Regions from separate parts of the Nocardioides sp. OK12 genome, predicted to be linked through region 2. Evidence: predicted binding sites of a transcription regulator. Region 2 holds the regulator's gene; each other region holds the start of a gene.
The links. Region 2 encodes LexA, which represses DNA repair genes until DNA is damaged. Its sites were predicted from a motif close to TCGAACANNTGTTCGA; they were not measured.

Region 1: OCU29_RS12790 (HNH endonuclease signature motif containing protein) is a predicted target of LexA. The motif match lies at 2,558-2,573, and genes of this name have one in related genera.
Region 3: OCU29_RS06220 (HNH endonuclease signature motif containing protein) is a predicted target of LexA. The motif match lies at 3,795-3,810, and genes of this name have one in related genera.
Region 4: OCU29_RS19335 (HNH endonuclease signature motif containing protein) is a predicted target of LexA. The motif match lies at 2,021-2,036, and genes of this name have one in related genera.

Annotation. Positions count from the first base shown of each region.
Region 1 covers NZ_BNET01000004.1:482,093-487,517, forward strand. Annotated here, with positions in the region: gene OCU29_RS12775 (hypothetical protein) at 1-83, opposite strand, end outside; gene OCU29_RS12780 (hypothetical protein) at 300-638, shown strand; gene OCU29_RS12785 (IS110 family transposase) at 861-2,141, shown strand; gene OCU29_RS12790 (HNH endonuclease signature motif containing protein) at 2,587-3,912, shown strand; gene OCU29_RS12795 (precorrin-2 C(20)-methyltransferase) at 3,894-5,425, opposite strand, start outside; gene OCU29_RS12800 (precorrin-8X methylmutase) at 5,423-5,425, opposite strand, start outside.
Region 2 covers NZ_BNET01000002.1:539,287-544,711, forward strand. Annotated here, with positions in the region: gene OCU29_RS06735 (alkaline phosphatase family protein) at 1-360, opposite strand, end outside; gene OCU29_RS06740 (alkaline phosphatase) at 360-2,111, opposite strand; gene lexA (transcriptional repressor LexA) at 2,213-2,947, opposite strand; gene OCU29_RS06750 (LysM peptidoglycan-binding domain-containing protein) at 3,283-3,654, shown strand; gene OCU29_RS06755 (methyltransferase domain-containing protein) at 3,840-4,667, shown strand; gene OCU29_RS06760 (hypothetical protein) at 4,591-4,995, opposite strand; gene nrdR (transcriptional regulator NrdR) at 5,364-5,425, shown strand, end outside.
Region 3 covers NZ_BNET01000002.1:432,547-437,971, forward strand. Annotated here, with positions in the region: gene OCU29_RS06200 (Nramp family divalent metal transporter) at 1-680, shown strand, start outside; gene OCU29_RS06205 (response regulator transcription factor) at 704-1,363, shown strand; gene OCU29_RS06210 (HAMP domain-containing sensor histidine kinase) at 1,387-2,769, shown strand; gene OCU29_RS06215 (TAXI family TRAP transporter solute-binding subunit) at 2,775-3,713, shown strand; gene OCU29_RS06220 (HNH endonuclease signature motif containing protein) at 3,874-5,145, shown strand; gene OCU29_RS06225 (hypothetical protein) at 5,240-5,425, opposite strand, start outside.
Region 4 covers NZ_BNET01000010.1:32,922-38,346, reverse strand. Annotated here, with positions in the region: gene OCU29_RS19345 (ATP-binding protein) at 1-63, shown strand, start outside; gene OCU29_RS19340 (hypothetical protein) at 56-607, shown strand; gene OCU29_RS19335 (HNH endonuclease signature motif containing protein) at 686-1,957, opposite strand; gene OCU29_RS19330 (DUF3592 domain-containing protein) at 2,118-2,579, opposite strand; gene OCU29_RS19325 (adenosine deaminase) at 2,576-3,679, opposite strand; gene OCU29_RS19320 (MaoC family dehydratase) at 3,730-4,185, shown strand; gene OCU29_RS19315 (RimK family alpha-L-glutamate ligase) at 4,189-5,043, opposite strand; gene OCU29_RS19310 (fused MFS/spermidine synthase) at 5,056-5,425, opposite strand, start outside.

The DNA of each region.
Region 1 (5,425 bases), on a different contig from region 2:
AGAACGACGCGTCGAGTTGTCCATTCTGCCCTGGTCCCGGACGCATGCGTCTCGTCGATAGTGGACCGTTCCGAGATGCTCATGCCCGGAGTATCGCCCGTGATCGTGATCCACGAACTAACGTCAGCCAGGTTCGACGGTCGAGGTTCGTGCGCCCGCGTAGGAACGCACGTATCTCGCTACGAGGGCGCACCACTAGCGGCAGAACCGGGTGGTTTACTTCGTGGGTGCAGCAACTGGTGACTTCGTCTAGCGACGTCTCGGACGCGACTCCTAGTGGCCGTCGACGTTGGGCGGTCATGGCGACGGCGTTCGGGGCGATCCCCGCCTTCGCGGTCTCACTCGGTGTCGTCCTCGTGGCAGCGCTTCGTGACACGGACCTTGTCGCTACGCGAGTGGGCCAGCGGAGCGTCGATCTGGGTTGGCCGTTCGATTGGATTCACCAGAACCAGAGTTCGCTGGACTCACCCTTGCCGTACCGGCTGGGCCTGTCCTCGCCATGGGAACACCCAACGGACGTGTCGGCGGTGGCGTTCGTCGGGAATGTGCTGATCGTCTTCGCTGTCGTCGCAGTGGTTGGGCTGCTCGTGGGTGCTCTCGCTGTGGGCCTTTCTCGGCTGTTCAAGACGCGTTCCTGACTCACGAGACCAGACGCCCGGATCTCGGCACGGCCGAGCGCTTCGCGGCATAGGGAGACGTTGAGCGTCTTCGGTCTGGCGTAGGGAACGTCCCCCTGATGCGCTTGTCGGGCTTGGTGTCCCATCACAGACAGGAGGACGTTCATGAACCACGGTAGTGGCGTGTCGAGGGGCGATCGCAACCGGAACGCACGGCTCGAGAAGTTGCGGGCAGCGGTACCGGTGACGAACGCGATCGTCGGGATCGATCTGGCCGAACGCAAGCAGATGGTGGTCGTGACCGACCACGACTCCAAGGTCCTGGCCCGGCGTACGTTCCGGTGCAAGGCCTGGGATCCCGGCGCGGCGCTGGACTGGGCCGCTGAGCGCAGCACCCGGGCCGGCTATGCCGGGGTCACGGTGGCTAGCGAACCCACCGGGCACCGGTGGCGGGTACTGGGCCAGCTGGCTGCCGAGCGGGGAATGTCCTTCGTCTGCGTGCAGCCGATGCTGACCTCGGGGGCCCGCAAGAGCGAGGACCTCACCCCCGACAAGACCGACGAGAAGGACGCGGTGCTGATCGCCCGGCTGACTGCGCAGCTGCGCTGCTACCTGCCCGAACCGGTCGATGAGACCTGGGGGCGACTGCGCCATCTCGGAGTGCGCCGCGAGCAGCTCCTCGATGAACACGTCGCCTGCGTCCAGCAGATCCGCGACCTGCTCGAGTGCGTCTGGCCCGCCGCCGTCGCCACCGCCCAGCAGCCGTTCAAGTCGGCCACGTGGCTCTGCGCCATGCACGTGATCATGACCCGCGACGGCGGCGACTTCGCCCGCACCCGACGACTGGGCCCGGCCCGGTTCGAGCACGCGGTCCGCAAGGAGCTGACCCGCCGCGGGAAACTCCGGCCCTGCCTACGGATCCTGCGCAAGCTCTATGCCGCCCTGACCGACCCCGCCGGCGTGATCGAGCACCGCCTGGGCGCCTTCGAGCGGATCGCCTGGATCATCGAGGACTGGGACACCGCCCGGGTCAAGCTGGCCGACACCGAAGCCCGGATGGTCGCGATACTCGACGACCTGCAGCTGACCGAGCTGGCCTGCTCCATCAAGGGTCTCTCCCCGGTCGGGGCTGCCGCGATCCTCGCCGAGACAGGCGACCTGCGCCGTTTCATCAGTTCCCGCGCCGTGGTCAAGCACGCCGGACTCGCACCGCGCCAACGCATGTCTGGGACCTTCGCCGGACGCAGCCACCTGAGCGGGGCCGGCCGACCGCACCTACGGACCGCAGCCTGGCGAGCGGTCTGGGGTGCGGTGAAGAGCAACCCCGTCTATGCCGACCGCTATCGACACCTCACCACCCGCGAGAACAACAAGCTCAAGCCCACTCAGGCCCAGACGGTCCTCGCCGGCGCGATCCTGCGTCAGCTCCACGCCGTGATCGTTACTGGCCAGGCCTGGGATCCCGACATCGCCACGCACGGCACCCGACGCAAGTCCACGATGCTCACGGAGGTGGCTGCCTGAACTGACGCGTCGTGCGTCCACTAGCTGGGTCGGGGCGAGCCTTCTGCGGCATTGAGAACCCTCGAGGTATCTCGTCGCTCATCACAGGCCGCCCCGGCTCGTCGTCGCCACAACCCGATCACACGCTGCCGAGCCCTAGCTCCGTTACCGCTATGCAGGGACCGACGACGATCCAGGGACCCGCCCCAGCAGTTGACGCAGAACGCCTCACGCTGATGAGAGTGCGTTTCTCGCGGGCCTCGATGACTGGAAAACAGGACACGCCAAGTAAGGGCCAAGATGTCCCGGCCCCGTAGAAGCGGTCCCGAGCCACAGGGTGTCGGGGTGGTGGTCCTGTACGGCGCGCGTGTGTCCGTCAGTCACGCGGGCCAGAAGCGGCGGGAGGAGCCCATCCATCTGTGCCGCGCCTCTTGCTATCGAACATGTGTTCGACTAAGGTGTCGACATGCTTTCCATTCCGGCTCCCGGTCTCGACCCGGCCGACCTCACTGAGGTCGAGCTGGTCGAGGCGCTGCGGGCGGCGGAGGAGCAGAAGTGCCGGCTCGACGCGCTGCAGGTGGAGCTGACGGCTCGTCTCGACGAGGTCGTACGTCGCCGGCACGCCGCGGCCGGTCTGGGTGAGGACCGGCAGGGTGTCGGGGTGGCTTCGCAGGTCGGGCTGGCGCGGCGCGAGTCGCCGAACCGGGGTGCTCGCCACTTGGGGTTGGCGAAGATCCTGGTGGCGGAGATGCCGCACACGTTGGCTGCGATGCGCGCGGGTTGGTGCGGCGAGTGGCGTGCGACCCTGCTGGCCCGCGAGACCGCGTGCCTGACGCTGGAGGACCGGCGCCGGGTCGACGCGGAGCTGATGGCCGACCCCGAGACCACCGACGGCTGGGGTGACAAGCGGCTGGTCGCTGCTGCCCGGGCCCGTGCCTACGAGCTCGACCCGCACGCCGCGCTGAAGCGCTCCCGCAAGGCCGAGGGCGAGCGGTACGTGTCCCTGCGACCGGCCCCCGACACGATGACCTACCTGACCGCGCTGCTCCCGGTCGCCCAAGGGGTCGCTGCGTACGCGGCGCTGACCCGGGCCGCCGACTCCGCCCGTGCGAGTGGCGACGAGCGCTCTCGCGGGCAGGTCATGGCCGACACCCTGGTCGCCTCCGTGCTCACCCGGTCCGCCGAGCCGGCGCCAGCTTCCGGCCCGCCGGCGGTCCCGGTGGCGGTGAACCTGACGATCTCCGACGCCACCCTCCTCGGTGGTGGCCACCAGCCGGGTTGGGTGGCCGGCTACGGGCCGGTGCCGGCCGGGTTCGCCCGCGAGCTGGTCGCCACCGCGATCGCCGACGCGCAGGCGACGCTGCGCAGGCTCTACACGACCAGCGCTGGGGCCCTGGTCGCGATGGACTCCCGGGCACGCACCTTCCCCGCCAGCCTGGGGCTCTTCATCGACCTGCGCGACCAGTCGTGCCGCACCCCGTGGTGCGACGCCCCGATCCGGCACCACGACCACGTGGTCCCCGACCACGCCGGCGGCCCCACCAGCGCCACCAACGGCCAAGGGCTGTGCGAGGCCTGCAACCAGGCCAAGGAAGCACCCGGCTTCACCGCCACCACCCACGACGGTGCCGTGATCACCACGACCCCCACCGGCCACCAGGTCCGCTCGAGGGCACCCGACCTCCCACCCGGCGACCCACCAGTCACACCCGAACCCTCACGACCAAGGGTCGACGTCCTCCACCCCCGCCTGCAGATCGTCCTCGACGACGACTACACGCCCGCCGCCTGATCGTCGACGTACCGGGGCGTCCAGACCGCGCCGCCGGCGCCCACGCGGGTCGAGGTCGCCCCGACGAGCAGCAGGCACTTCATGTCGATGCTCTCGGGGTCGAGCGCACTCAGGGTGGTCACCTCGAGCGACTCCTCGGCGCGGCCCACGTCGCGCCCGACGACCACGACGGTGTCGGGTGAGCGGTGCTCGAGGAGCACCTTCTGCATCGTCACCACCTGCTCGGTGCGCGATCGACTGGCGGGGTTGTAGACAGCGAGGACCAGGTCGGCTTCCGCGATCGCGCGCAGCCGCTTCTCGACCACTGACCAGGGCTTGAGCCGGTCCGACAGGCTCACGACCGCGAAGTCGGCGCCCACCGGAGCCCCGGCGCGGGCCGCCACCGCCTGCACCGCCGAGACACCGGGCAGCACCCTGACCGGCACGTCGGCCAGCGCCGGGTCGGCGTCGACCGCCTCGAAGACCGCCGAGGCCATCCCGAAGACCCCCGCGTCACCTCCCGAGACCACCGCCACCCGCTCCCCGCGGCAGGCCAGCTCGAGCGCCAACCTGGCCCGGTCGACCTCCACGGTGTTGCCCGAGGCGTGCCGGGTCAGGCCGGGGCGCTGCGGCACCCGGGCGACGTACGGCGCGTAGCCGACCACGTGGTCGACCTCCGCGAGCGCCGACTCGACCTCCGGGGTCAGCCACCGCCCCGGCCCCGGCCCCAGCCCCACGACCAGCAGCTCGGCAGCCGGCGCCGCACGGTCAGCCACGACCTCCGACGCCACCCGCGGCGCCCGGCGCCCCTGACCCGACAGCGAGTCGCCGGGCACCACCACGAGCGAGAAGTACGGCACGGTCGCGGGGTCGACGTCGGCGACCGGCAGCCAGCGCTGCTCGGGCATCGCCGCGCGCTCGACGTACAGGGCGTGGTCGAGGCGCCCGGCCTCGGCGAGCGCCTCGCGCACGGCCGGGAAGGTGCGCCCGAGCTTCATGATCACCGCGGCGTCGGTGTCGGCGAGCCGGCGCGCCAGCTCGGGCTTCGGCAGCGTTCCCGGCAGCACCGTGAGGACGTCGGTCTGGCGCACCAGCGGCGTGGCCGTGGCCGCGGTAGCGGCCGCGAACGCCGGCACCCCCGGCACGATCTCGGTCTCGAAGCGCTCCGAGAGCTGGTCGTGCAGGTACATGAACGACCCGTAGAACAACGGGTCGCCCTCGGCGAGCACCACCACGTCGCGCCCGGCCTCCAGGTGGGCGGCCAGCCTCTCGCCGCACTCGGCGTAGAAGTCGGCCAGCGCGCCGGCGTACCCGCCCGGGTGGCTCGTCGCGCCGGTCGTGACGGGGTAGCGCAGCTCCTCCTCGACCGCGCCCGCCGGGATCAGGTCGGCGGCGATGCGCCGCGCGTTGGACTGCTTGCCGACCCCCGCGTGGTAGGCGACCACGTCGGCCGCCCCGATCAGCCGGGCCGCCTTCAGCGTCACCAGCTCCGGGTCGCCGGGCCCCAGCCCGACGCCGTACAGCCGCCCGCTCA
Region 2 (5,425 bases):
GCTGCGGTCGGGGCGCACCCCGGTCATCATCATCGTGTGGTTGGGGATGGTCTCCATCACCGGCATCGAGGTGGCCCGCGGGTGGTGCACCCCGCCCTCGCGCAGCGCGAGCAGGTTCGGCGTCAGCCCGCTGTCGATCTCCTCGGGCCGGCAGCCGTCGACGACCAGCACGTAGGCCCGCTTGCGGGTCGAGGCCCGCGCCGCGAGCGCCGCCGGCTCGAGCCCGGCCACGGTCGAGAACGCCAGGCCCGAGGCCGCCGCGGTCAGGACCGTGCGCCGACCGGCGCGGATCTCACCGAGGCCGCGGGCGAAGGGGGCGGGGCCGGCCGCGTCGCAGTGGCCGCTCGTCGGGTCGCACATCAGCGGTCTCCTACGGGGGTGCTCACGCGCTGCACCGTGCCGGTGCCGGCCAGGGTGCGGAACGACGCGTCGTGGGTGGCGGTGGTCTGCTGGTCGTCGCGGGCCCCGATGACGTACCAGTCCATCTGGGTGCGCTCGGCGGTGATGTCGAGCACCGAGAAGCCGTGGTCGTCGAAGTTCAGGTACTTGATGTGGCGGTTGTTGGCCTTGATCGCGGTCTCCACCAGCGGCGTCAGCGCCGGCTGGCCGGTGATGTCCTTGAGGTTGTTGGAGGTCACCGAGGAGCACACGAACTCCACGCCCACCGAGTCGCCGAGCAGCGGGTAGAGCGAGGTGTCCATCGGCAGGTCGCAGGCCCACCCCGAGTGGATGTCGCCGGTCACGAAGACCACGTCCTTGACCTGGTGGTCGTCGATGTGGCGGAAGACCTCGCGGCGGTCGGCGGTGTAGCCGTCCCACTGGTCGACGTTGTACGGCGAGCCGTCCTGGGGCAGCAGCCCGGTGACGTCGTTGACCGGGTCGACGAGCTCGTTGGGCAGATCGGCGAAGGTGACCGGGGCGATCATCACCGGGTTGCCGACGACCTTCCACTGCGGGGCGTGGTTGCCGCGGGTCAGGGAGTCCTTGAGCCACTCCATCTGCCGGTTGCCGGTGATCGAGCGCGCCGGGTCGTTGACCTCGGCGTCCACCAGCGGGGTCGCGACCTGCTGGGACCGGTAGGTGCGCAGGTCGAGCATGCTGACCTCGGCCAGGTCGCCGAAGCGCAGGCGGCGGTAGAGCCGGGCGCCGTCGCCCAGCGAGGCGGTGCCGTCCATACGCACCGGCATCCACTCGTCGTACGCGCGGTGGGCGCGGGCGCGCCGCTTGAGGTAGTCGCCCTCGGAGTCGTCGTGGTTCTCGGCGTTCTTCCTCCACTGGTCGTTGGTGACCTCGTGGTCGTCCCAGGTCACGATCCAGGCGTACCGGGCGTGCAGGGCCTGCAGGTCGGGGTCGGTCTTGTACTGCGCGTGCCGGCGGCGGTAGTCGGAGAGCGAGACCATCTCGCGCGCGGGGTCGTGCGGGCGGATGTCGACGTTGTCCTGGCCCATGCCGTACTGGCCGGGTGCGTACTCGTAGAGGTAGTCGCCCAGGTGCAGCACCGCGTGCAGGTCGTCGCGCTCGGCGAGCAGCCGGTAGGCGCTGAACCAGCCGGCCTGCAGGTTGGCGCAGGACACCACGCCGAAGCGCAGGTTGTCGGGCGTGGCGCGCTTGGCCGGGGCGGTGCGGGTGGTGCCGACCGGGCTGCGCTGGCCGCGCGCGGTGAAGCGGTAGTGGTAGACGGTCTCGGGCTGCAGGCCCGTCACGTCGAGCTTGACGGTGTGGTCGCGCGCGGCGCTGGTGACGAAGCGGCCACGGCGCACGACGTTGCGGAAGCGGCGGTCGGTGGCGACCTCCCAGCGCACGCCCACCCGCGGGCCCTTGCCCGAGCCGGGGGTGGCGGCCCTGGTGGGGGTGACCCGGGTCCAGATCAGCACCGCGCGCGGCAGCGGGTCGCCGGAGGCCACGCCGTGGGCGAAGACGTCGTGGCGGGCCTTCGCAGCGACCGCGTGCGGGCTCGCGAGCACGCCGGCGCCGGTGATGGCGGCGCCGCCGGCCCCGACGGCACTGGCGGCCAGGACCGTACGGCGTCCGAGGGCGGCGAGGCGGGCCCGCTCGGCGTCGGCGGGGCGCACGGCGTCAGCGGCGGTGGTGGGGGTCAGTGGTGGGGTCACGCCTCATCCAACGACACACCGCCGTCCACGTGACGTGGACGGCGGTGTGAGCACCGTCTGTTCACCGTCGGTTCGGTCTCCCGACGGGCGGGTGCGGGGCCTCAGAGGCTGCGCAGCACCGCGGTGACGACCCCGAGGATCGAGGCGTGGGTGCCGTCGATCGGCTCGTAGGCGTCGTTGTGGGGCAGCAGCCAGACCTTGCCGTCCTTGCGCTGGAAGGTCTTGACGGTGGCCTCCTCGCCGATCAGGGCGGCGACGATCTGGCCGTTGCTGGCGGTCTGCTCCTGGCGGATCACCACGTAGTCGCCGTCGCAGATCGCGGCGTCGATCATCGAGTCGCCGGAGACCTCGAGCAGGAAGAGCTGGCCGTCGCCGACCAGCTGCTGGGGCAGCGGGAAGACGGCCTCGACCCGCTCCTCGGCCAGGATCGGGCCACCGGCGGCGATCCGGCCCACGACCGGCACGTAGGAGGCCTGCGGCATGGTGTTGCCGATGTCGGTCTCGTCGACCGAGCTGTCGTCGGCCGAGGAGATCGCCTTGCGGCGCGCCATCAGCTCGGGCAGGAAGACCTCGAGGGCGCGCGGGCGGTGGGGGTCGCGCTTGAGGAAGCCCTTCTCCTCGAGCACCTTGAGCTGGTGGGAGACGCTGGAGGTGCTGGTCAGGCCGACGGCCTGGCCGATCTCGCGCATGCTCGGCGGGTAGCCGCGGGTCTCGATGGCCTCCTTGATGCACGCGAGGACCTTGATCTGGCGCGGCGTCAGGCCGGTCGCGTCGGGAGGGCCGTCGGGCAGCTCCGCGACCCCGCGCTTGCGGGGGCCGCTGTTCTTGGTGGCCATCGTGTGCCTTTCGTGCGCGAGGCCCGAGCCGGGGAGTCCGCTCGGATGGGTCGTGGACCCACGCTATCGCCGCGCGGGCCCGACTTCAAACATCTGTTCGAAGGGCGTGTCGCGCTCGTGGAGGCGGCGACGGGCTGCTCCGGAGTGACGTCGGGGATCTCGAACAATTGTTCGCTGCACCCCTTGCGCGGCTCGAACACCTGATCTAGTCTCGCTCATGTGTTCGATCGAACACCTGGTCGAAGCAGGATCTCGACCGGGACTGTCGGTGGCTGTCCGTAGACATCTCCCTGACCGAGCACGACGACGACCACCCCCTTCCCCAGGAGGTCCCGATGAGCACCATGACCCTCACCGCCGCCCCGGCCCCGATCCGCCTCGGCGCCGTCCGCGCCACCCGCCGTACGACGCCGGGCTCGCTGCGGCTGACCCGCCGCGGCCGGCTCGCTGTGCTGGCCGCGGGCCTGCTGCTCGTCGCCCTGGTGGGCGTCGTGCTGGCCGGCGTCTCCGTTGCCACCAGCGAGAGCGGCACCGCCCCGGCGACCGAGACGATCACCGTCGGCGTCGGCGACACGCTGTGGGCCATCGCCGCCGAGCGCGCCGAGTCCGGCGACGTGCGCGAGGTCATCGAGCGCATCCAGCAGCTGAACTCCCTCGACGGTGGCCTGGTGGTCACCGGCCAGCGCCTGGTCGTCCCGGCCGGCTGAGGAACGGCCCGCGACCGCGCTGCGGTCCGGGCACGGCGGCCCCTGCGGCCGCCCACAGATTTCGTCGGTCGCCTCGACCCCGGCCGGCGAAACCAGGGGAAAGACGAGGGGCGGGCCCGCAGTGGGCCCGCCCCTCGCGCTGTGTCGGGCCCTGTCTTCCGCGTCCGGTGCGGGAGGCTGTCGTGGTGAGCGACGACGTCTTCGAGAGCAGGCTGGCCCAGCGGCAGGCGTGGTGCGAGGCGCCCTGGGGCCGCCTGCGGTTCGCGGTGGTGCGCGAGACGCTGCGCCGCCAGGTCGAGGCGCTGGAGGCCGACCTCGGGCAGCCGCGGGCGCTGCGGGTCCTCGACGTCGGCGGGGGCGACGGCCGCGACGCCCTGGGCCTGGCCGTCGCCGGCCACCACGTCACGGTCCTCGACCCGGCGCCCTCCTGGCTCGCCGAGGCCCGCCGCCGCGCCGAGTCCGCGCGGGTGGGGGAGCGGGTGGTGACCCTCGAGGGCTCGATCGACGACCTGAGCGGGGCCGGCGGCGGGTTCGACCTGGTGCTGTGCCACAACGTGCTGCACTACCGCCCGGCCGAGACCGGCGCGGCCGACGTACGACGTCTGGCGCAGGCGGCGCGGCCGGGCGGCCGGGTCTCGGTGATGGCGCCGAACCCCGCGGCGCGGGTGATCGGGCGGCTGGTGCGCGAAGGGCCGGAGGCGGCGCTCGACGAGCTCGGCCGCGACGACATGGAGTCGGCCACCTTCACCACGACCGCGCGGGCGGTGGCCCGCGACGAGGTCGAGGAGCAGCTGGTGGCGGCCGGGCTCGAGGTGGTGGGCCGCTACGCCGCCCGGGTCGCCAACGACTACGTCGCCGACGACGGCCTCAAGGTCGACCCCGACTTCTACGCGGTGCTGGAGCGCCTCGAGCTCGCGCTGTGCGACCGGGAGCCGTTCATCTCTCTCGGGGCGCTGTGGCAGCTCGTCGCCGCCCGCCCGGTGGGGGAGCCGGGGCCGCGGGGTCGCGGGTGAGGCCGAGCGCCCGGCCCAGGCGCGCGACGAGCATCAGGCCCACGAAGAGGCAGGCCACGGCCCCGACGGAGGCGAGGGCCAGGAAGAACCAGGCGGCCGACTCCCCACCGCGGGCCTGGGTGCCAAAGTCGATCGCGGCGTAGACCAGGTACCCCCAGGCGACCACCGCGGCGGTGACGGCCAGGGCCAGGCCGAGCAGCCGCGGCTGGAACGAGCGCTCCGGGCGGGCCGCACGGCGCGAACCGGCCCGCTTGCCGGCGGTGGCGGGAGCCGGAGTCGGCGCGCCGGCCACCTGCTCGTCCACCTGGCCGCCCGCCTCGCCGCTCACAGCGTCATTGTGTCCGACCGCACCCAGCCCCGGCGACCGGGTGTCGATACCGGTGCCGGCATCCGGCAGCCCCTCCGGCGCCGCTCGGCGCCACCCCTTCGGGGCGGTCCCGGTGCGCTGACCTGCAGCGATGCATCGAGTGTGATCTGGGTCGCAGGAAATTTTCGGGACGGCTTGCGCGGCTCGTGGTCCCGGGCGTACGGTTCCACTACATCTAGTAGTTACACCGCTGTAGTTATCCACATCTAGTTCACAGATGGATGCGGGATGGTGCACAGGTGACCGGTTGTTCTCCACAGGGAGAGCAACGATATCCACACCCAGCAGCCCTCGCGGGGGCTGCGCGGCGCGCCCGAGAGGAGGACCCGATGCACTGCCCGTTCTGCCGTGCCACCGACACCCGGGTCCTCGACTCGCGGGTCTCCGAGGA
Region 3 (5,425 bases), 110 kb from region 2:
TCGCCGGCGGCGTCGGCGGCACGATCACCCTGGCGGCGTACGGCTACTGGCTGCGCGAGAAGGGCTGGAGCACCCCGGCGTTCATGCGGGTGATGCGCCTCGACAACGGTGTGGCCTACCTGGTCACCGGCATCTTCGTCATCGCCACCCTCGTCGTGGGCGCCGAGCTGCTGTACTCCGCCGGCATCGCCGTCGACACCGGCGACAAGGGCATGCTCGACCTCTCCGAGGTGCTGCGCGACCGGTACGGCGCCGCCACCGGCACGATCTTCCTGGTCGGCTTCTGGGCCGCCGCGATGAGCTCGCTGGTGGGTGTGTGGAACGGCGTCAGCCTGATGTTCGCCGACTTCGCCGGCCACGTGCGCGGCCTGCCCACCGACCACCCCGACCGCCAGGGCGGCGGCCGCTGGTACCGCGCGTACGTGCTGTGGCTGACGCTGCCGCCGATGCTGATGCTCTTCCTCGGCAAGCCCGTCTACCTGATCCTCGCCTACGGCGTGCTCGGCGCGCTCTTCATGCCGTTCCTCGCGATCACCCTGATCTGGCTGCTCAACACCGACCGCACCCCCAAGCAGTGGCGCAACAAGCCCTTCGCCAACGTGGTGATGGTGCTGTGCGCGCTGACCTTCCTGGCCCTGGCCGTCGACCAGGTCCGCTCCGCGGTCAGCGGGGTGCTCTGAGCCAGGCGGCGTACGATCCCGGGGTGCAGCTGCTGCTCGTCGAGGACGACGCCGGGGTCGCCGCGGCCCTCGTGGAGACCCTCGAGGGCGCCGGCTGGGACGTCACCCACGCCCGGCGCGGCGACGACGGGCTGCACCAGGTCGCGGCCGCCGACCTGGTCGTGCTCGACCTGGGGCTGCCCGACATGGACGGCCTCGACTTCCTGCGCACCCTGCGCCGCGCCTCCACCGTGCCGGTGCTGGTGCTCACCGCCCGCGACGGCGACGGCGCGACCGTGCTCGGGCTGCGCGCCGGCGCCGACGACTACCTGGTCAAGCCCGTCGGACAGGCCGTGCTGGTGGCCCGGGTGCACGCGCTGCTGCGGCGCAGCCGCGTCGACGAGGCCACCCGTGAGCCCGCCGCCCTGGCCTGGGGCGGGCTCGAGCTCGACCTGGGTGCGCGGCGCGCCACCCGCGACGGCGCCGAGGTCGCGCTGACCGCCACCGAGCTCGACGTGCTTGAGGCGCTCGCCGCCCACCCCGGCGAGGCCGTCAGCCGCGAGGCGGTGCAGCTGCACGTGTGGGGCACCCCCGCGCTGGGCCGCTCCCGCTCGCTGGACTTCTTCGTCGCCTCGCTGCGCAGCAAGCTCGGCCCCGACCTGCCGCTGCACACCGTCCGGGGCTTCGGCTACCGGCTCGGCTGAGCCGGCTCGGGCAGGGGAAGCAGGTGGAGAGACGGGTCCGGCTCGTGGTGGGGCTGCTGCTGGTCGGCGCGCTGCTGGCGCTGTCGGTGCCGCTCGCGCTCGCCCTGGCCGACCGTCGTACGGCGGCGCTGGCGGTGGAGCGCGACCGGCAGCTGGTGGCGCTGGCCGAGCTGGGCGCACGCGAGGGCGACGTGGTCGCGGCCGTCGCGCGCTACCACGAGCTCTACGGCGAGGACGTGCTCGTCACCGACGCCGGAGGTGCGGTCGTGGCCGCCGCCGGGTCCCTCGACGTCGACGCGGCCGAGGTGGCCGACGCGGTGCGGGTCGGGCTGGTCGGCCAGCCGAGCCCGGCGCTGGAGCGGGTGCTGCCCTGGTCGGGCGCCGAGCCGCTGCGCAGCGCGGTGGCCTTCGAGGACGGCGAGGTCGCGGCCCTCGCGCTGCTGCGCGTCGACACCGGCGACGCCGCCGCCGACGTGGCCCGCGGATGGGCGTGGGTGCTGCTCGTCGGGGTGCTGCTGATGCTCGCCGCGCTCGGGCTGGCCCGGTGGCTGTCCCGGTGGGCGGTGCGGCCGGTGCGCTCGCTCGAGAGCGCCGCGCGAGACCTGGCCGCCGGCGGGCGCGGCGACGCGGTGCTGGCCAGCGGACCGCCCGAGCTGCGCGGGCTGGTCGACGAGTTCAACCGGATGGTCGAGGTCGTGCAGCGCTCCCTCGACGACCAGCGGCGCCTGGTCGCCGACGCCTCCCACCAGCTGCGCAACCCGCTGGCCGCGGTGCGGCTGCGCGCCGACTCGCTGGGCCGCCACCTGCACGAGTCGGGGGCCGCCACCCACGCCGGCCTCACCGCCGAGCTCGAACGCCTCGAGCGCCTGCTCGACCAGCTGATGCGTCTCGCGCGCGCCCAGGAGAGCGGCACCTCCGGGGTCGCCGGCGCCCGCGCCCCGCAGGCCCGCGGGCCGCTGGCGCGGGTGCTGGCCGAGCGGGTCGAGGCGTGGGCGCCCGCCTTCGACGCGGCGGGGCAGACGGTCGCCGTGGCGGGGCCGGTGCCCGACGTCGAGGTGGCCCGCGACGACGTGGAGCAGGTGCTCGACGTCGTGCTCGACAACGCCGTGCGGCACGCCGGGGCGGGCGCGGCTGTGGCGCTGCGGGCCTCGGCCTCGGGGGCCGCCTGCTCCGGGCTGGTGGTGGTCGAGGTCGACGACGACGGGCCCGGCCTGGCCGAGGGGGAGTGGGAGCGCGCCGCCGAACGGTTCTGGCGCGGCTCCGACGACCCGCACGGCTCGGGGCTCGGGCTCGCCATCGCCCGCGAGCTGCTGCTGGCCGCCGGCGGCGACCTGGTGGTCGGGCCGGGGCCGCGCGGCGGGGTCCTGGTGCGGATCACCCACCCCGTCGACGGGGGCCTCTCGTGACCGGGGTGACGGGTGTGAGCCGCCGGGTGCTGCTCGGGGGCGCCGGGGCCGGGGTGCTCGCGGCCGTCCTGGCCGGGTGCGGCACCGACGTACGGCGGCTGCGGGTGGCGGCCGGTGACGACGGCGGGATCTACGCGGCGTTCGCGGCGCTGCTGGCGCCGCGGCTCGAGGTGCGCGTCGACGGTCTGGACGTCGAGGTCGCGGTGACCGCCGGGTCGGTGGACAACCTGCGCCGACTCGGGCGCGGCGAAGCGGACGTCGGGCTGGCGCTGGCCGACAGCGTCGGCGACCCGGGCGGCGATCCGGGCAGCGGTGACGTGGTGGCGCTGGCGCGGACGTACGAGAACTACCTGCAGCTGCTGGTGCGCGCCGACTCCCCGGTGCGCGACGTGGCCGGGTTGCGCGGGCGCTCGGTGGTGCTGGGCGCGGCCGGGTCCGGGGCGGCGGTCTCCGGGGCGGTGCTGCTGGAGGCGGCCGGGCTCGCGGCCCCCGCGGCCGACGTGCGGTACGCCGGGCTGGCCGAGTCGCTGCGCGAGCTCGACGACGGCTCGGTCGAGGCGGTGCTCTGGTCGGGCGGCATCCCCACCCCCGCCATCGCCGCGCTCGACGGCACCCGCCCGCTGCGGATGCTCGACCTCGGCGGCTGGGCCGAGCCGATGGCCGAGGTCTCCGGCTACCCCTACCGCGCCCGCCGCGCCCCCGACGTCGCGTACGCCGCCGCCGGCACCGCCACCATCGGCGTCCCCAACCTCCTCCTGGCCCGCCCCGACCTCGCCGACGACCTCGCCGGCGCCGTCGTCGAGACCCTCGCCCGCGACGCCGCCGCGCTGGTGCCGAGCTCGGCCCGCGGCGTGCAGTACCTCGCCCCGCCCTCGATGATTCAGACCGGCTCGGTGCCCCTGCACCCCGGCGCCGCGGCGGCGTACCGGCGGTTGCACGGCTGACAGCCGAGCAGTCACTTTCGAACCACCGACCGGTCAGGTTTGAACCCTCGACCGGTCACTTCTGCACCTCGAGATCCATGCTCGAAAAAGTTTTCGATCTGCCTGTTGAAAACGGGGTTTGACCTGGTGCTTTGTCGGTGGGCCCTGAGATACTTTACTCATGTCGACCACCGCCGCGCACCCTGTCGGGAGTGCTGTCGCGCGGGTGCGTTCGGTGCTGAGCGAGGTCGCGGGTACGCCGTTGTGGTCGATGAGCCAGGGCGAGGCTGCTGAGGTGCTGGCGGAGGTCGCGCGGGTGGAGGCCATGTTGGTCGAGGTGCGCTCGGGGTTGCTGACCCATGCCGATACCGTCGGGGTGCAGGAGCGCAACGCCTCGCCGTCGTTGGCGGTGTGGCACTCCAACGTCACCCGGTGCACCAAGCGGGAGTCGTTCCGGCAGGTACGCCTGGCCGAGGGCCTGGCTCGTCACGTGCTGGTGCGTGAAGCGCTGGGGCGCGGGGACCTGGTCGCGGAGCAGGCGTCGGTGATCTGTACGTCGTTGGACGCGTTGCCCGACGACCTCGACCCGGCGGTCCTCCGAGACGCCACTGCGGCGTTGGTCGAGTTCGCGCAGGTGCACGACGCGAAGGCGCTCAGGGTGCTGGGGCGTCGCATTCTCGATGTGGTCGCCCCGGAGGTGGGGGAGGCGTGGGAGGCCGAGCTGCTCGATCGTGAGGAGCGCGAGGCGGAGAGGTCGTCGGTGTTCCGGATGCGTGAGGACGGCCACGGCCGTATCCGGGGTTCCTTCACGGTGCCGCTGCTCGTGGGGCAGATGCTCGAGCGGGCGCTGCTGGCCTTCGCGGCCCCCAAGCACCAGGTCGCCACCCGTGTCACCGGTGACGACCAGGACACATCTGACGAGGCCGCGGTGCCGGTACGTCGTCCGACCGCGCAGCGCCTGGGGGCTGCGTTCGTGGAGCTGGTCGAGCGCCTCGACCCGGCTGGGCTTCCGCGGGCCGGTGGGGTGAACGCCACCGTGGTGGTGACGATGACGCTGGAGTCGCTGCAGGGTGGGTTGGCCGCGGCCACGCTCGACACCGGTGCGCGGGTGAGCGCTGCGACCGCGCGCCGGCTGGCGTGCGAGGCCGGGATCGTGCCGGTGGTGTTGGGCGGCCGGAGCGAGCCGCTCGACGTGGGGCGCAGCCAGCGGCTGTTCACCGTCCCGCAGCGTCTTGCCCTGGGGGTGCGTGACGGCGGCTGCACCGCGAAGGGGTGCGATGCCCCGCCCGCGATGTGCCACGCCCACCACGAGGACTTCTGGTGCAGGGACGGCCACACCAAGGTGGAGCGGGGGCGGTTGCTGTGCCCGTACCACCACCGACGCATCCACGACCCGGAGTACGAGACCGAGATCGGTGGGGACAACCAGGTCAGCTTCCACCGGCGGACGTAGGGGTCTGCTCGGTCCTCGCCGGGTCTGGACGACGGTCGGCGCTGGGGTGCCTCCCTGCTCGACCAACGGTGGTGCGTGCCTGCTCGACCAACGGTCAGGGGGAGTCGTCGCGCCACAGCGCGACGCTGCACGCCATGCCGGCGAGCCACAGCAGGATCACGGGGATGTCACCGGCGTGCATGCCGTGGCTCTGGCTCACGGTGAACAGGACCCGGCCCGTCCACGGTCCGTGGCCGGCGACCAGGAACAGCGCGAGGACCGACACGATCAGGTAGATCGC
Region 4 (5,425 bases), on a different contig from region 2:
GAGCCGGTCTCGCCGACCGAGGCGCTCGAGCGGGTCGCAGCGATGCGTCCGGACCGTGTCTGACCCACGCTGGCCGCACCGCCAGCCCGACCAGCGCTCCTGCGGCGCCGCCTGCCTGGTCGTGGCCACCATGCTCACCGACGCGTCGTACGACGCCCGGCTGCGCGCCGACCCCGGCTCCTGGCCCGCCGAGGTGCTGCGCGTGCACCGCGAGGTGACCGGGCTGCGCGACCACGGTGCCGCCGCGCTGCCGTGGCCGCGGTTGCTCGGCACTCCCCCGTGGGCGGTCGCCCGGCGCCTCTCGCGGCGTCCGGGTGGGCGGTGGCGCACCGGGCTGGTGCGGCTGGGTGCCCGGTCCGGTGCCTTCGCCTCGCTGCTCGTGCTCGCGGGCCACGACGTGCCGGTGCCGCTGTACGTCGGGTCGACCCTGCTGCCGCGGCACGTGGTGCTGGTGGTCGGGGTGCGCGGCGAGGACCTGCTGGTCTGGGACCCAGCGCGCGGCGCGACGATGCGCGTGACCCGGGAGGCGTTCGAGACCGGGCGGCTGCCGTTCGGGCGCTGGCGCACGCCGTGGTTCGTGGTGGCACCGGCTGCCGTCGCCGGCTGAGCGGGCGCGTCCGGTGGAGCGGTGCGTCAGCAACCGGACTGGCTGTCAGGACGGTTGCCAGCCCACCGCTACGTCGGCCTAGGTTCGTCGGTGGAACTGCACCTGGTTGTCGGCGCCGACGTCGGCCTCGTACTCCGGGTCGTGGATGCGTCGGTGGTGGAAGGGGCACAGCAGCCGCCCCCGTCGGGTGGCGGTGTGGCCCTCGTGCGACCAGAAGTCCTCGTGGTGGGCGTGGCACATCGCGGGCGGGGCGTCGCAGCCGTGGGCGGTGCAGCCCCTGTCGCGCACGCCGAGTGCGACGCGTTGCGGGACAGTGAAGAACCGTTGGGTGCGGCCGACGTCGAGGGGCTGGCCGTCGCCACCCAGGACGACAGGGATGACGCCGGCCTCACAGGCCAGGCGTCGCGCGGTCGCTGCGCTGAGGCGGGCGCCGGTGTCGAGCGTGGCGGCGGCGAGGCCGTCCTGCAGCGACTCGAGGCTCATCGTCACCACGACCGTGGCGTTCACGCCGCCGGCGCGAGGAAGGTCGGCCGGGTCGAGGCGTTCGACGAGCTCGACGAACGCCGCCCCGAGGCGCTGCGCGGTGGGGCGACGTACCGGAACCGGCGCCTCGTCCTGCTCGCTCTCCCCAGCCGCGGCGGCGTGGGTGGCGATCTGGTGCTTGGGGGCGGCGAACGCCAGCAGTGCCCGCTCGAGCATCTGACCGACCAGCAGCGGCACCGTGAAGCTGCCCTTGATGCGGCCCTGCCCGTCCTCGCGAAGCCGGAGGACCGCGGACCTCTCCGCCTCGCGCTCCTCGCGGTCCAGCTGCTCGGCCTCCCACGCCTCGGCGACCTCGGGAGCCACGACCTCGAGTATGCGTCGGCCCAGGACGCGGAGCGCCTTGGCGTCGTGGACCTCCGCGAACGCCACCAGCGCTCTGGTCGCCTGTTCCAGCACTCCGGCGTCGAGGTCGTCGGGCAGGTCGTCCAGCGCAGTGCAGATCACCGACGCCTGCTCCGCGAGCACCTCGCCGCGACCCACTGCCTCCCGCACGAGGTCGTACCGATCCAGACCCTCGGCCAGGCGCACCTGACGGAACGACTCCCGCTTCGTCGACCGCGTCGCGTTGGAGTGCCACACCGCCACGGACGGCGATGCATTCGTCTCCGCCACCGTCACCGTCTCGGCGTGCGACAACAAGCGCGAGCGCACCTCCACCAACCGGGCCTCGGCCCGGGAGACCTCGACCAACGCCTCGGCCGTCGCCGCCCGGCTCATCGACCACGAGGGCGTACCGGCCACCTCGTCGAGGGCGGCGTGCACCCGCGCGACGGCACCGCCGATGGGGTGTGCCGCGGTGGTGGACATGAGTAAAGCATCTCAGGGCCCACCGACAAAGCACCAGGTCAAACCCCGTTTTCCACAGGAAGATCGAAAACTTTTTCGAGGGGTCAGAAGTGACCGGTCGAGGGTGCAGAACTGACCGGTCGAGGGTGCAGAAGTGACTGGTCGGCTGTCAGGACGGCCGCTACAGCGTGCGGGCGATGCCGAGGATGACGACCCAGGCGACGGGGAGCGACATGCCGAGGCCGAGCATCATCCGGGCCAGGGCCATCGACGTGGCGCCGGCGCCGGCGACGGGGTCGGCGCTGGCGAGCACGACGCGAGAGGGGTGCCGGGGGTCGTAGCGGACCTCGACCTGCTCCCCCACGTGCGGCACCGGGGGCTCGACGCCGGTCATCGTCTGGGCCTCGACGTCGCGCTCGCCGACGCGGTAGCGCAGCTGCTGGTAGTAGATCGTCACCGGCTCCCCGGCCATCGCCACGTCCTTGGGCAGCGACTCGAGCACCTCGGCGGTCGTCGGCTCCGAGCGCTCGCCGAAGCCGGCGGCCTCGCGCCGCTGGCGCAGGCCGACCACGGCCAGCACGACGCCGGCCAGCAGCGCCAGCACCGCGGCGCCGAGCATGACCACGCTCAGCGCGAGGTTCACGCGCCCTCCGCGGCCAGGGCGGCGTACCCGGGCTTGATGACCTCGTCGATGATCGCGAGGCGCTCGTCGAAGGGCAGGAACGCCGACTTCATCGCGTTGATGGTGAACCAGCGCAGGTCGTCGAGGGTGTAGCCGAAGGCGTCGACGAGCGCGGTCATCTCCTTGGTCATCGAGGTGTCCGACATCAGCCGGTTGTCGGTGTTGACCGTGACCCGGAAGCGCAACCGGGTCAGCAGCCCGATCGGGTGCTCGGCGATCGAGCTGGCCGCGCCGGTCTGCACGTTGCTGGCCGGGCACAGCTCGAGCGGCACCCGCCGGTCGCGCACGTACGCCGCCAGGCGGCCCAGGGTGACGGTGCCGTCGTCGGCGACCTCGATGTCGTCGACGATGCGCACGCCGTGCCCGAGCCGGTCGGCGCCGCACCACTGCAGCGCCTGCCAGATCGAGGGCAGCCCGAAGGCCTCGCCGGCGTGGATGGTGAAGTGGCCGTTCTCGCGCTGGAGGTACTCGAAGGCGTCGAGGTGGCGGGTCGGGGGGTAGCCGGCCTCGGCGCCGGCGATGTCGAAGCCGGCGACGCCGCGGTCGCGCCAGGCGACCGCGAGCTCGGCGATCTCCATCGAGCGGGCCTGGTGGCGCATGGCGGTCAGCAGCTGGCGCACCACGATGGCGCCGTCGGCGGCGCTGACGGCCTCGTCGAAGCCCTGCTTCACCGCGGCCACCACCTCGTCGAGGCTCAGCCCGTGCTCGACGTGCTGCTCGGGGGCGTAGCGCACCTCGGCGTAGACGACGCCGTCGGCGACCAGGTCCTCGACGAACTCACGCGCGACCCGGGTCAGCGCCGGCGCGGTCTGCATCACCGCCACGGTGTGCTGGAAGGTCTCGAGGTAGCGCTCCAGGGAGCCGGAGTCGGCCGACTCGGCGAACCACTGCGCCAGCGACTCGGCCGTGTCGGCCGGCAGCGCGTGGTCGATCTCGCGGGCCAGCTCCAGCACCGTGGCCGGGCGCAGCCCGCCGTCGAGGTGGTCGTGCAGCACCACCTTGGGTGCGCGGGCCACCTGGCTCGCGGTCGGGACGATAGGTTCGGTGCGGGTGCTGCTCATGGCGGCATCCTTGCACCCCCTCCCCACACACCTTCCAGACAGGAGCCACCATGCGCGTGTTCACCTCCCTCGACGAGGTCTCCGAGGCCGCCGGCCAGGAGCTCGGCACCAGCGACTGGGTCGAGATCGACCAGCAGCGGGTCGACACCTTCGCCGACGCGACCGGTGACCACCAGTGGATCCACGTCGACGTCGAGCGCGCCAAGGAGGGCCCCTTCGGCGGCACCATCGCCCACGGCTACCTGACGCTCTCGCTGGTGCCGTGGCTGGGCAGCAAGGTCTTCAGCTTCGACACCCCCGGCGCCAAGCTCAACTACGGCGTCAACAAGGTGCGATTCCCGAACCCGGTGCTGGTCGGCTCGAAGATCCGGGCCACGGTCACCCTCGGCGAGGTCACCGACATCCCCGCCGGCAAGCAGGCGACCGTGCGCTACACCGTCGAGATCGAGGGCGTCGACAAGCCGGCCTGCGTCGCCGAGTCGGTCGTGCTGCTGCTCACCGACTGAGGCTCAACCCAGCCGGTCGAGCACCAGGTCGGCGAACGGGCCGGCGGAGCCCGGCGCGAGGTCGAGGTAGAGCCCGGGCTCGATCAGCTCGAGCTCGCTGACCACGAGCCGCCCGTCGAGCTCCATCATGTCGACGCGGGCGTAGTCGAGGCGCTGCTCGAGCAGCGTCTCGGCCGCCCGCACCGCCTCCAGCGCCAGCCGCTCGGCCTCCGGCGCCACGTCGACCAGGGTGCTGCGCCCGCCGTGCTCGGTGTGCACCCGCACCTCCCCGGCGCCGGGGACCTTGTCGACCTGGGTGCGCGCCTGCCCGTCGAGCACGACGACCGACGTCTCGCCGCGGGTGCGCACCGACTCGACCAGCGGCTGCGCCAGCCAGGGCCCGGGGGTCAGGCCGACCAGCCGGTCGTCCTCGAGGGAGTCGACCACGACCACCCCGACCCCGCCGGCCCCGACGCGCGGCTTCACCACGACGCTGTCCCAGCGCGCCAGCGCCCGGCGCAGGCCCCCGACGAGGTCGTCGTCGGCGACCAGCTCGGAAGGCACCACGGGCACGTGCTCGCCCAGGGTCTCCAGGTAGGCCTTGTCGGTGTTCCAGTCGAAGACGGCGCCGCCGTTGAGCAGGCGGGTCTCCTTCTCGACGCGGCCCACCCAGTCGCGCCAGGCGCCCAGCCGGCGCTGGTAGTCCCAGGTCGCCCGGACGGCGACCAGGTCGGCGGCCGCCCAGTCGACGGCCGGGTCGTCCCAGACCGCCCACGCGGCCTCGACGCCGCGCTCGGCCAGGGCGTCGACGAGCAGCGAGCCGCCGGGCTCGCCCTCGGGCATCAGGCAGAAGGTCGCGAGCAGCACACGGGCATCCATGCCGCCATGCTCTCAGCCGTACGGCGTCACCAGCTGGTCGACCGGGGCGTGGTCGTCGGTGAGCACCTCGGCCCCGTCGACCCACTCCTCCAGGTCGGCGCCCGTGACCAGCCGCCACCCGGTGCCGCGCTCGTCGAGACCGTCCTGCACCCGCTCGAGGTCGAGCGGCGCGGGCGAGGCCACGGCGACCAGGTTGCCGCCGTCCTCGCGGGCCAGCGTGGCCGGCGAGGCGAGCAGCGCGACATGCTCGAAGACCTCGCCCAGGGTGGCCAGCTCGGCCCGGGCGAAGGCCAGCGGGCCGCGGTCGATGAGGTTCTGCACGTAGGCACCGTCGTCGACCAGCACCCGCCTCACCTCGCGGACCGCCTCCACGGTGGTGAGG